Regions from separate parts of the Synechococcus sp. W4D4 genome, predicted to be linked through region 1. Evidence: riboswitches for the same ligand, from Rfam matches in the RefSeq annotation. Region 1 holds a riboswitch; the other holds the start of a gene.
The links. A riboswitch is a leader RNA that binds a small molecule or an ion and turns the genes downstream of it on or off. The one in region 1 is predicted to bind cobalamin.

Region 1 (6,493 bases):
ACCTTGACCGTCCGCTTCAGCTGCCCAATGCGCTCCAGCGCAGGGCTTAATCGGTATCCATTGAGGAACACAACCGAAGCCGACTGAATCTTCGAGCGATCCCTGGCACTCAAGCGGTAGTCGTGGGGATCCGCTCCATCCGGGACCAAGCAAGCGACGGAGACCGTGGATCCAGCCACGACGCGAACGAGGTCGCAAAGAATTCCGTTGGCCGCCACCACAGAAGGGATCTGCTGAACAGCAGCGACGGGACGAACGGCCAGAGCGGTCACACCGGCGGCAAGACTCATTCCGGCAACAAGCGCAGAGCAGCGCACCAAGACCAATACACGTTTCCAAGAATGATAACAGTTCTCAGTCTCAGCGATTTGATGTCTCGTTGCCATGCCGTTGCGCCGTCATCAGGCTGTGGACAAGGCCTGTCATTCCGCTGCTGATGCAATCCCTCAGACGTTCTGGAGCCCATGCCGGATTCATCGCCGCAGGCCTCTTGGCCCTGACGGCCTGCCAATCACCCAGCGCTGACTCCACGGCGATGAGCCTCCAACAGAAAGAACTCCTCGCCTACAACGAAGGCGCCATCACAGCCCTCGAAGGCCACCTGTTGAAGGGCATTGCGTTAGCTCCGGAACGCTTTGATCCCGAAGACGACCACGACCATGAGGCTCTGATCCAGCAGATCCGAGCCACCGCAACGCGTTACACCGACGCCCTACAAAGCATTCAGGCCAGCCTCCAGGACGGCCCCTGCAAAAGCGCCCAAGCGCGCTATCTCGTACTCGAGCAACAGGAACTGGGTGTGATCAACGCCATGCTCGATGCCTTCTCCGATGGGGATGGGACTGGAGCCAAAGCCGCGGCCCAGTCCTACAAGGACCTCACCAGCTCAGCCAAGAACCAAGCAATCGCGCAGACCTATCGGGAGACCTGCGGCTTGAGCGGCTTCTAAAGCTGCAGGCCACGTCCCAGACTGAGGGGACCGATCGAAGCCGCAGCAAGCAGCCTTCACCATGAGCAGCAGCCTGATGGATCAGGCCCCCAGCGGGCTCCCCGTAACCATCCTCACGGGCTTCCTTGGAGCGGGAAAAACCACGCTGCTCAACCACATTCTCAGCAACCAGCAGGGCGTCAAAACGGCGGTGCTGGTCAATGAGTTCGGGGAGATTGGCATCGACAACGACCTGATCATCGCCACCGGCGAGGACATGGTCGAACTGAGCAACGGCTGCATCTGCTGCTCCATCAATGGTGAGCTGCTCGAGGCCGTCTATCGCATCCTCGATCGTCCAGATCCCGTGGACTACCTGGTGGTGGAAACCACGGGGCTTGCGGATCCCCTGCCCGTAGCCATGACCTTCCTTGGCAGCGATCTACGGGATCAGACTCGGCTCGACTCGATCATCACGTTGATCGATGCCGAAAACTTCAGCGACGAGATCCTCGAGGGGGAGGTCGCCCGCGCCCAGGTCGTCTACGGCGACATCCTGCTGCTCAACAAATGCGACCTCGTCAGCGAAGCGCGGCTCAACGAGGTGGAAGCCCAGTTACGGGAGATCAAAACCGATGCCCGGATCCTGCGCTCGGTGAAAGGCGAGGTCAACCTGCCGCTGCTGCTCAGCGTGGGCCTGTTCGAAAGCGACAAGGTCACTGCGGAGCAAAACCACGACGACTGCGACCACGACCACGGCCACTGCGTGCATGAGCACGACCATGCCGACGATCACAGCCATGCCCATGACCACAGCAACTGCGATCACGACCACGGTCACTGCGAGCACGATCACAGCCACGACCATTCCCACGAGCACTCCCACGCGGATCACCTCGCCATCGAGGGATTCACATCCCTTTCCTTTGGCAGCGAAGGTCCCTTCTCGCTGCGTAAATTCCAAAACTTCCTCGATAACCAGCTCCCCGCCGGGGTGTTCCGCGCTAAGGGAATCCTCTGGTTCAACGAGAGCAGCAAGCGACACGTCTTTCACCTGGCCGGCAAGCGCTTCTCCATCGATGACAGCGAGTGGAGCAAGCCCAGCGACCGCAAAAACCAACTGGTGGTGATCGGCAAAAACCTCGACCACGCCAAGATCCGCAAGCAACTTCAGGCCTGCGTCGCGAAAGATGCCGGCAAGGGTTTCTCCTGAAGCGATAATCCGATCAGCGGTTTCCTGGACTCAGCCCAGGAAGGCAACGAGGAAAGTCCGGCGCGAATCCGGCACTGTCCCGCAGCTGTGATGGGAGCCTCGCGCTCTCCAGTCAGAACGCTCGCCGCGCCTCCTCCTTCAACCTCAGCACCGGCGCGGACCGGATCTGCCATGACCTCGAAACTGACCCGATCGCTGCTGACCAGCACCGCCGCCGGACTGGGCCTGAGCCTGCTGTCGGTGCTGCCAGCCGGAGCCCATGGAACCGCCGACCATGGAGTGTTGGGCGGAGCCCTGCATCCCCTGCTGGGCTTGGACCACCTGCTGATGCTGGTGGCCGTGGGCCTCTGCGCCGCCCAGGCCGGCCGCCAACTGCTGATCTATGCCCTGGCTGGGGCCCTGATCGGTTCGGTCTTCGGCAGCTTCGGCGGCCAACTGCCTGGAGCCGAAGTGCTGGCAGCCCTGGCGGTCTCCGCCGTGGCCACCGTTTTGGTCCTGGTGCTGCGGGGCAGCTGCGGCCGCCAGGTGCTGGCGCTCACCGTTGCTGGCGGCCTTGGTCTCCACGCGATGCTCCACGGCCTGGAGTCCAGCGGCACCTCCCTCTGGTGGGCCGGTGCTCTGCTGAGCTCGGTGGCTGTGGTTGGTACCAGCGCCTGGCTGAGCCAGCGGTTTGAACGCAGCCAGGTCAGCCTTGGGGCAGGCCTGCTGGCGCTGGCTGGCGGCCTGCTGGCGATCGCTCCCCTCTGAGCTGCAGCAACCGCGACAGCAGAAGCGAAAAACACCGTTATGGTGTGTCGAACCGCATCCCCCTGGATGGCCGAGTTCGCTGCACTCACGACCGTTCTGGGGCTCGTCGGTCTGATCTTTTGGCTCGCCACCGATTCCGACGATGACAACGGTGGCGGTGGTTTGATGCAGCCATCGCTCGTCCCGGTTCGCGTCAACCGGCGCTAGTCATCCCTCGGCTTCCTGCTGAGCGCAGCTAGGGCAGAGAGCGCGCACGTTCAACACACAATTCAGCAGTTGAAAGCCGTGTAAAGCCGCGGCCTCTCCACCAGCCTGCAGCACCGCTTCGCTCTCGAATTCTTCGGTGTGGCCGCAGCGGGCGCAGACCAGGTGGTGATGGTCCCGGTGGGCCTCATCGCTGGCCAGTTCAAAGCGCCGGCCCCCTTCCGGCAGCTCCAATTCGCACAACAGCTCCATGGAGCTCAGCAGCCGCAAGGTGCGATAGACCGTGGCCAGTGAGACCCGTTCATCCGCCTTGAGCAGGCGCTGATGGACCTCCTCAGCGCTGAGGTGACTGCCCTCCCCAAGGCGCTCAAACAAAGTCAAGACCCGTTGGCGCTGGGGCGTCAGACGCTGCCCGCGATCATGCAGGGAGCTGCGCAATGCATCGGCCTGCACCTGGGAGACAGGACCAGCGGGCACGACGCTCTCTCAGGGCACTTCTCAACAATACCCATTGTTGCGAAGTGCCGCCAGGTCCCTGCGGGCGGCGGCGGCCACCAGCAAATCCGCCAACGAGACGACCAGGCGATAGCTCAGGGCCACGGCCAACAGCGGCGCCTCAGGAACAGAAGCCGCCAAGCGAAGCACCAACACCGCTTCAAACACCCCCAATCCTCCGGGAGCAGCGGGAACCACCAGACCTGCGGTCCAAGCCAGGGCAAAGCCCGCCAACCAACCCGTCCAGTCCAGCTGGAAGGCCAAGTCGAAGGCTTGAACGCAGCAGGCGAAACCGCCAAAGCGGCATAGAACAAAGACCAGCTCAGCCGCCAGGGGCCACCAGGGATAGCCCGGCAGGCGGAGGCTGCCTGGGGTGAGGCCAGAAGGATCCACTTCAAGCGCCTTGGCGCGGCGGCGCTCCAGACGCTCCAGCAGGGGATTGAGCCAACGGGGCATCAAAGCCAACAGCGGCAGCAAGGCCAACAGGGCCAAACCACCCCCCAAGGCCACCAAGGACAACGCCGCCACGGCCATCAGCAGCGGATCGAGCAGGACCGCCCCGAGGGCTTGACGCCCGCTCAGGGGTTGCCGGCAAGGGCCGCCAGAGCGCAGAGCCCGAAGCCGCTCCAGTAGATGCCAGACCCCGCCAGGCAGATACTTGCGCAGGTTGGACTCCAGAAACAACAGCACCACCGGCGTCCAACGCGGAGCAGCCCCCAACCAACGCAGCACCACTCCCCAGGCCAAGCCATTGACCACCAGGCTCAAGGCGCTGATGCCCAAGCCCAAGGCCAGCCAAAGCCAAGACTGACGATCGAGGCTCAGCTGCAGCAACTGACGGCCATGGGAGACCACCGCAGAGGCCAGAAAGGCAACGCTTGAGGCGCTCACCCAAAGCCGGGCGCCCCCTGGGAGGGAGAGAGTTCTCAGCCGCCGGATCACCGTTGCGCCTCCAGCCACTGGAGCAGGTTGGAGCGCAGCTGATCAAGGGGCAGCCGCCGCTGCTGAGCCAAGGGAATCAAGTCCTCCAACTCTGGCTTGCACAGCACACTTCCATCGGGGCGCATGGAGCTCTTAAAGCGCACCAGTCCCCAGGGCGTCTGCCGCTGTTCGACCTGTCGGGGCAGGGCCCAGCGCTGCTGAAGCTGCTCCCGTACCCCCAGGCTGCTTCCATAGCGCCACCAGATCGCTCGCAGGGCCTCGGCCTGCTCCGGCCAGGCCAGGGCCGTAATCAAGCTGCCCAAGCGCCCCTTCTTCATCGCAACCGACTGGGCGAAGACCTCGAACGCTCCGGCCTCCCGCAGGGCGTCCTGAAGGAAGGCCAAATCCTCTGCGGTTGCATCGTCGATCTGGGCCTGCTGCTGCACCACCATCTGCAACTCGGGCTGAACGCCAACGGAGTCAGCCGACTCGGCGAGGAGAAAGCGCAACTGATTAGGGCGATCCAACTCCCGAGAACCCAGACCGATCCCCAGCCGGGTGGGGCGCAAGGCAGGCGCAGGCGCAAAGCTGTCCGCCCAGGCCACCATCAAGGCCAAGCCAGTTGGGGTCGTCAGTTCCGCCGGGGGAAACCCCGCGCTACTGGCCAGGGGAACCCCATGGCACGTAGCCAGCTCCAAAACGGCGGGCACTGGGACCGGCAACAGACCATGGGCGCTGTTCACCTGGCCGTGGCCCGCCGGAGGCGGACTGCAGATCAAGCGCTGAACGCCGAAGTACTGCAACCCAGCACAGACACCGACCACATCCACCAGGGCATCCAGGGCTCCCACCTCGTGGAAATGCACTTGCTCCGGCGGATAGCCATGGACGGCACCTTCAGCCTCCGCCAACACACCAAACACCTTCAGCACCGCCTGCCGCAGTGCTGGGGCCAACTCGGCCGTTTGCACTTGCTCCCGCAGGCTGGCCCAGTGGCGATGGGGGGGCTGCTGCTCGAGCAGCTCCACCTCCAGATGCAAACCGCGCATGCCAGCGCTGCGGCGCTCCTCAAGCGTCAAGCGATAGAGCCCGCCCAACCCCAGAGCCGCCAGGGGTTGATGGACCACCTCTTCTGGCAGCCCGCAGTCGAACAGGGACGCCAGCAGCATGTTCCCGGCCAATCCCGTCGGGCAATCGACCACCGCCAGGGATCCCATTAGGCCTCCTGGAGAAGTTGCTCCGCGCTGGCCTGCAGCTGCTCGCGGTGCTGCTCGAGCCACTGCTGCACCTCGCGGCGGGCGCGACGCTGCTCGTTTTGGGCCGTCATCACATCGTGGCCAGAGAGGCCCCAGAGGCGACCCAACAGCGCCCGGTCATCGGCGCCACCACGGGAGCCTCCGTACTCCACCACCTCCGCCACCATCCCAGCCAGCAGGACTCGGCTCCAACGCCGCAAGTCCTCCAACGGCATCTTCACCTGGGCGGGGGGCTCCAATTCCGTGCTGCCATTCACCCGCAAACCATGGCGCAAACAGGCGCGGCTGCCCACCAAGACCTGCTTCACCGGCAGCTGGTTCTCTCCCGCCAGCAGCAGGTGACCCGCCTCATGCACAGCAATGCGCCGCAGCCTGGAGCGGCCCAAGCCGAAGGGGAGGGACTCCGCAAGGAGATGCCCCCCCAGGCCACCAAAACGGGCCGCATCGACGGTGAGCGCCGTGAGTGCCCCGCCCGCGGCTCCAGCAATCAGCCAGGGCGAGAGGCCCAGCACTGGGCCCGCGACGGAGATCACGCTGACGCCAGCAACGGCGACACCGGCCCTGAGTGCGGCCGTTGAACCTTGATCGGAGCTAGCCAAATGCAGCGGCGGCTGGGTCATGGCCGCTCCTGGTCCCTAGCGGCGGCCACCACGGGCACCGCCGCGACCACGGCCAGCCCGTTGGGGCACCGGAGCGATCACTTCGTGGTTCTCAAGCTGCAGGGTTTGC
Region 2 (6,493 bases), 380 kb from region 1:
ACCGCCCCAAGGAGCAGCTCACGGCGGCCCCAGAGCGTCATCCCAGCAAACTGGCCAACAAGCGACGACCATCCACACCACCTGTCGCGGGATCACAGGCTCTCTCAGGGTGAGGCATCAGACCGAGCACATTCCCCTTGGCATTGGTCAGACCTGCCACATCAGCCATCGAACCATTCGGATTGCGGCAGTACCGCAGGACCACTTGGCCCTGATCCTCCAGAACCTTGAGTTGATCAGGATCGGCCTGGTAGCGGCCCTCACCGTGGGCGATGGGGAAGTTCACCACTTCGCCGCTGGTATAGCCCTGAAGCCAACTGCACTGGCCGGGTTCAACCCGCAAATCAGTGGGTTCACAAATGAAGTGCAGTTTTTGGTTTCGGGTCAGGGCACCAGGGAGCAATCCCATCTCCGTCAGCACCTGGAAGCCGTTGCAGATCCCCAGTACGCGCCCGCCTCGGTTCGCGAAAGCAACGACCTCCTCCAGCACAGGGGCAAAGCGAGCGATGGCCCCACAACGGAGATAGTCGCCATAACTGAAGCCACCGGGAATCACAACGGCATCGAGTCCGCTCAGATCCCGCTCTTCATGCCACAGGAAACGGGTCTCAATGCCGAGGCAGCCCTGGGCTGCCCACTGAACGTCCCGGTCACAATTCGACCCGGGAAAGACGACTACGCCGAGGGTCATTGCTCAGGCTCCTGCGTTGGAGTCGTCCTTGAGCTCGAGGCTCCAGTCCTCGATAACAGGATTGGCCAAGAGCCGGTCGCTCAAGAGCTCCAGCTGCTGACGTGCGGTCTGGGCGTCGGGGGCAGTCAGTTCCACCTCGACAGCTTTGCCAATCCGCAGCTTGCTAATGCCGTCTACACCCAAGCGTGATGCGGCGGCTCGGGTGGCTTCACCGGCGGGATCGAGCACGGAGGGCCTCAGGGAGACCAACACACGGGCAGAGAAGACGGGCACCTGAGCTCTAGGTGGGGTTTGTTAAATCTTGGCAGGCCGGCTGTCGCCAAGCCTCTGCGTGATCAGGTTGGTGGTGGTCCCACGGGGCGCTATGAACCACCTGCATCCGCTGCCCTCGCTGCTGACGGCCTGTGCCGCCCTGGCCTGTCAGACCGCAGCCCAGGCCGGTGAACCGTTCACAGTGCCCTTGGAATGCCGCCTCGATTCCAATGCCTGGCTTCCCTGCACGATGACCGTCGAGCGGCTCGGTGAGCACTGGTGGCTGCAGGTGGGTCGCCGTCGCTTCGACTTCCGCCATGACGGACGAGGTCGGATCGAACTCCAGGAAGCCCAAGGAACCAGACGCCTGGTGCAACCCAGCTGGAGGTCCCACCAGGCGCTCTGCTGGGACGGAATCTGTGCGAAGGGAGACCTGCCCCTCGATTAGGACAGGGCCGCGCTCAACTTTTCCTTGAGCTTTGAGCTGTCCAAGGAAAGGCCTAAGGCGACCAGCTCCAGCCCGTCGATCTCGGGCCGATCCAAGCGGGAGCTGGTGTCAAACCAACACTCCAACCGTGGGCCCACGGCCTGGATCTGGAGGGGGTGGCTTTTTCCAGGCAGCCAAGCCCGTCCCTTCAGCCTGAGCAGACCGTACTCAGCGATCACAGCCGGAAGAAGCAATTCCAGCTGTGCCTTGCTGGTCGATCCCTTCCAGTCCAAAGCCATGGACTCCATCGCCACGTGGGTGTGGTCGTGATGGTCGTGGTCATGGTCGTGGTCGTGGTCGTGGTCGTGGTGATGGTCCTCGTGTTCCGGGCGATCCAGTCCCATCAGCAGGGCGGCGGGAACATTGCCACGGGCCATGGGCAGGACGGAGACCCCGCTGCGGAGCTTGGCGCTCAAGCGCGTTTGCAGGGCGCCAATGGCCTCGTCACTGAGGCAGTCAGCCCGGCTCATCAGCACGAGGTCCGCGGCCTCGAGTTGGTCCTCAAAAAGCGCATTGATGTCGCTGAGGTGATCCAGGCTGGGATCCGCTTGACGTTGCGCTTCAAGGGCCGCGGGATCAGCAACGACGCTGCCGCCACTGAGAGCCTCCCCATCGACGACCGTCACCACACCGGTCACCCGAGTTCTGGTGCGGATCTCGGGCCAGCGAAAGGCCTGGACAAGCGGAACAGGTAAGGCCAAGCCGCTCGTCTCAACCACGATTCCGTCGAGCTGATCGGCCCGCTGAAGGAGCTGCTGCATCACCGGCAGGAACTCATCTTGAACAGTGCAGCAGAGACAACCATTGGCCAGTTCGACCACACGGCCCTCGAGCTCGTCCTCGGGGCAAAAGCCGCAGCTCCGAATTAAGTCGCCATCGATCCCGACCTCACCGAACTCATTCACCAGAACGGCGAGTCGGAGGCCACTGGAGACGAGCAGTTGGCGCAGCAGCGTGGATTTACCAGCGCCAAGGAATCCGGTCACGACGGTGACCGGTAGGCGGGATGCAGGAGCCGCAGTCATCGTCAGGCCAGAAGGGCGGTCCAGGTGAAGGCAGCGCCAATGCCGACCATCACACCAGCCAACAACTGTCTAACGGTGGGCTGAATCTCAAGGCTGACGCGGCGCATGGCCACCAAGGACACCACAAGAAGAGCGCCTTGGCTCAGAAGCAAGCCGAGCAGATAGAAGGCAATTGGGGTGGACTCCCAACCGATGACCGAAGCACTGAGGACGTAACCGTGCAGAGCAAAAGCAGGGATCAAGCTCAAGGCCGGTAAGCGTCCTGCGATCACCAAGCCTTCAACCACCAAGGACAGCGAGACGAGGGCCTCAGCTCCAGGCAATCCAGGAAGCCAAAGACCCAGGGCACTGGCGGACAAACCAACCACGAGCAAGGCCATGGTCCAGCGCATGGAGCGCTGTAGCCCAACCAAACCCAGGGCCATGAGGAACAGCAGATGATCCGGCCCCAACAGCGGGTGGGCCAGACCACTCAGCAGGCCGCTGACGGGTGACGGTGCCAGAGCCAGGGACTCCATCGGGTGATGGGCCAGTGCTGGCGAGGCAAGAACGGGAGCCAAGAGGAGCGCAGCGGCCCCAAAACGCTTCAACATCAAGAGAACTGGTCCGCGCCAGGGGTCATTTGGATGGAACCGGCGGGCGTTCTGACTGGAGTCCTGGGGTCAGGACTCTTCACAGCTGCGGGACAGCGCCGGAATTTCACCGGACTTTCCCCGTTTCCTCTTCGGGCTGATCCCCCGAAGAACCGGAGACCAGAGCCTAAGCGCTGATTAACGGCAGGCCAGGCTTTCGCGGGTGTCGACTCCGGTACGCGGGTTCACACCACTGGCCCGGACACAAAGGGCCTTCTGTTGAGGAAGATCCAGCACCGCATCGGTGAAGTCCGTTCCCTCGATGACGGCACCGGTGAATTTGCTGTTCATCAACATGGCGTTGCGAAAGACAGCACCACTGAGATCAGCGTTGTCAAAGCGGGTGGCGAAGGCGACGACGTCTTCAAGATCCGCTGAGGAGAGGTTCGCCTTTTGAAGATTGGCGGTGTTGAACACAGCACCGCGCAGGTCGGTTTCGCTCAAGTCGAAACCTTCCATGGAAGCTTTCAAAAACTCCTGCTGCTGCAAGTTGCGGCCGTGCATATCCGGTTGCAGATCCTGGGCACTGCGCTGACTCCGAAGCTCCGGGGCTGTGATCGCCATGGCCGGAGCGGGAGAAGGCAGAACGGCCGTCAGCAGTAGAGCCAGGCAGAGGGCGAGGGCGGTGAGCGACCGGGCCACGAGCGACTGAGCAAGAGCTCCGAGGTTCCGCACTGCAGCTTTAGCTTGGGCGCTCAAGTTATTGCAGGCGGATACCGGAGCGCGACCGATGAGCAAGACCCTTCGGGTGGTGGTGCCGCCCCATCCACTCATTGGCCACTGGTTGACCCTTCTGCGGGATGCGGACACGCCACAGCCGTTGTTTGCCACGGCCATGGCGGAATTGGGGCGCTGGTTGACCTACGAAGCCATGCGCGACTGGATCCCCTACCAGCGTGTTCAGGTGCAAACGCCATTAGCCCAAACAGAGGGAACCATCGTCGATGGTTCGATTCCACTCCTGGCCGTTCCCGTCCTGCGTGCTGGTCTTGGCCTCTGGGACGGGGCGAAGACAGTGATCCCCAGTGCGTCGGTGGCCCACATGGGCCTGCAACGGGATGAAGCCAATGGACGGTGCCGTTGTTACTTCAACGGCTTGCCCGAATCCATTCCAGCCAACGCGGGCGTGCTGGTCTTTGATCCGATGGTGGCAACCGCCGGCACCCTGCTGAATGTGCTCGAGCAACTGGAGACCAAGGGCGTCACAGGTCAACGGGTGCGCGTGATCTCCGCCCTGGCGGCTAGTCCGGGCCTGAAAACCCTGGGGGAGCGCTACAGCGATCTCACCATCTACACCGGCTGCATCGATGCGGAGTTGGACGGTCAACAGCGAATTCTCCCCGGATTGGGTGACGCTGGCGACCGTCTCTATGGCAAGCCGCAGTCAGGCTTCGTAGGCTGAGCACACTCCTCAGACCCTCGACCTGCAGCTATGTCCAACCGAGACGGCGGTTCCGGATCTCTGGGCACCCTCTTGGCTGGTGCAGTGATTGGTGCGGCTGGTTTCGCATGGTGGCTCTACTCAGAAGCAGAACGGCGCCAGCAGCACACCCGCCAAGAGCGCAGCCTGCGGCTCAGCCGTCTGACCGATCACGACGAGCAGGCCTTCGACCCCAACAGAGAAAGCCCCGTGGTCCGAGAACACGAACTGCAGGACAAGGTTCAGCAACTGAACCAAGCGATTGAGGATGTTCGCCGGCAACTGGAAGGCCTAAGCCCCCAGAGCTGATCAGGCTCCTCGGTAGGTTGCTGTTGAGATCAAACCGCAGCCATGCTCCGCTCCGCCGCGATTACCCAGGGCATTCAGCGCTCCCCCAACCGCGCCATGTTGCGGGCTGTCGGTTTTGGGGATGCTGACTTCAACAAGCCGATCATTGGCATTGCCAACGGCTACAGCACGATCACGCCCTGCAATGTCGGTCTCGATGACCTAGCCAGGCGTGCGGAGCAGGCAGCCCTCGAGGCCGGGGCGATGCCACAGATGTTCGGCACCATCACCGTCAGCGACGGCATTTCGATGGGCACCGAGGGAATGAAGTACTCCCTGGTGAGCCGCGAAGTGATTGCTGATGCGATTGAAACGGCGTGCAACGGCGAGTCCATGGACGGGGTCCTGGCCGTTGGCGGCTGTGACAAGAACATGCCCGGCGCCATGTTGGCGATGGCGCGGATGAACATCCCGTCTGTCTTTGTCTATGGCGGCACAATCAAGCCGGGCAAGTTGGGCGGTTGTGATCTGACCGTTGTCAGTGCCTTTGAGGCCGTCGGTCAGCTCACCAGTGGCCAGATCGATGAGGAACGCCTCACCGAAATCGAAAAAAATGCCTGTCCCGGTGCGGGGAGCTGCGGCGGCATGTTCACCGCCAACACCATGAGTGCGGCGATCGAGACGATGGGCTTGAGCCTGCCCTACAGCTCGACCATGGCCGCCGAGGATCCAGAAAAGGCGGAGAGCGCTGCCCGCAGTGCTGAGGTCCTGGTCGAGGCGATCAAGGCCGATATCCGCCCCCTGGACCTTCTGACCCGTGAGGCCTTCGAGAACGCCATCAGCGTGATCATGGCCGTGGGCGGCTCCACAAACTCGGTCCTGCACCTACTGGCCATTGCACGCACTGCTGGCGTCGAACTGAGCATCGATGACTTTGAGCTGATTCGCGAGCGGGTCCCGGTGATCTGCGATCTCAAGCCCAGCGGTCGCTACGTCACCGTCGATCTCCATCAAGCCGGGGGGATCCCCCAGGTGATGAAGCTGCTCCTCGATGCAGGTCTGCTCCATGGCGAGTGCCGCACGATTGAAGGCAAAACCCTGAAGGAAACCCTCGCGAATGTGCCATCCGTTCCTGCCGCGGACCAAGACGTCATACGGCCACTGAGCAATCCCCTCTACGCCAAAGGGCATTTGGCGATTCTCAAGGGCAACCTGGCCCAAGAAGGAGCCGTGGCCAAGATCAGTGGTGTCAAAAATCCCGTGATCACCGGCCCCGCTCGGGTGTTCGAAAGTGAAGAGACCTGCCTCGAGGCCATCCTCGACAAGCGGATCAATGCTGGTGATGTGGTCGTGGTGCGCAACGAAGGTCCTGTCGGCGGTCCCGGCATGCGCGAAATGCTTTCCCCCACCTCGGCCATCGTGGGTCAAGGCCTGCTCGACAAAGTGGCCTTGATTACCGATGGACGCTTTTCAGGGGGGTCCTACGGCCTGGTGATCGGCCACGTGGCCCCAGAGGCTGCCGTCGGTGGCAACATCGGCCTGATCCATGAAGGCGACAGCATCACGGTCGATGCCAAGCAGCTGTTGATTCAACTGAATGTTGATGAGAGCGAATTGGCCTCCCGTCGTGCGGCTTGGAGCAAGCCTGAGCCCCGTTACCGCACGGGTGTGCTGGGTAAGTACGCCCGGCTGGTGAGC

Region 2: linked by a shared signal. The riboswitch ahead of ACLM42_RS05205 (HupE/UreJ family protein) and the one ahead of ACLM42_RS07445 (HupE/UreJ family protein) in region 1 are both predicted to bind cobalamin.

What each region holds. Positions count from the first base shown of each region.
Region 1 is NZ_CP180404.1:1,340,352-1,346,844, forward strand. Features, by position in the region: gene ACLM42_RS07430 (metal ABC transporter substrate-binding protein) at 1-290, opposite strand, end outside; gene ACLM42_RS07435 (hypothetical protein) at 437-949, shown strand; gene ACLM42_RS07440 (CobW family GTP-binding protein) at 1,011-2,141, shown strand; cobalamin riboswitch at 2,142-2,285, shown strand; gene ACLM42_RS07445 (HupE/UreJ family protein) at 2,313-2,888, shown strand; gene ACLM42_RS07450 (hypothetical protein) at 2,955-3,095, shown strand; gene ACLM42_RS07455 (Fur family transcriptional regulator) at 3,096-3,569, opposite strand; gene ACLM42_RS07460 (lysylphosphatidylglycerol synthase domain-containing protein) at 3,591-4,547, opposite strand; gene larC (nickel pincer cofactor biosynthesis protein LarC) at 4,526-5,725, opposite strand; gene ACLM42_RS07470 (hypothetical protein) at 5,725-6,384, opposite strand; gene ACLM42_RS07475 (hypothetical protein) at 6,400-6,493, opposite strand, start outside.
Region 2 is NZ_CP180404.1:959,913-966,405, forward strand. Features, by position in the region: gene ACLM42_RS05180 (S66 peptidase family protein) at 1-41, opposite strand, end outside; gene purQ (phosphoribosylformylglycinamidine synthase subunit PurQ) at 38-691, opposite strand; gene purS (phosphoribosylformylglycinamidine synthase subunit PurS) at 695-964, opposite strand; gene ACLM42_RS05195 (hypothetical protein) at 1,056-1,391, shown strand; gene cobW (cobalamin biosynthesis protein CobW) at 1,388-2,455, opposite strand; gene ACLM42_RS05205 (HupE/UreJ family protein) at 2,458-3,048, opposite strand; cobalamin riboswitch at 3,072-3,220, opposite strand; gene ACLM42_RS05210 (pentapeptide repeat-containing protein) at 3,226-3,651, opposite strand; gene upp (uracil phosphoribosyltransferase) at 3,818-4,489, shown strand; gene ACLM42_RS05220 (hypothetical protein) at 4,520-4,816, shown strand; gene ilvD (dihydroxy-acid dehydratase) at 4,859-6,493, shown strand, end outside.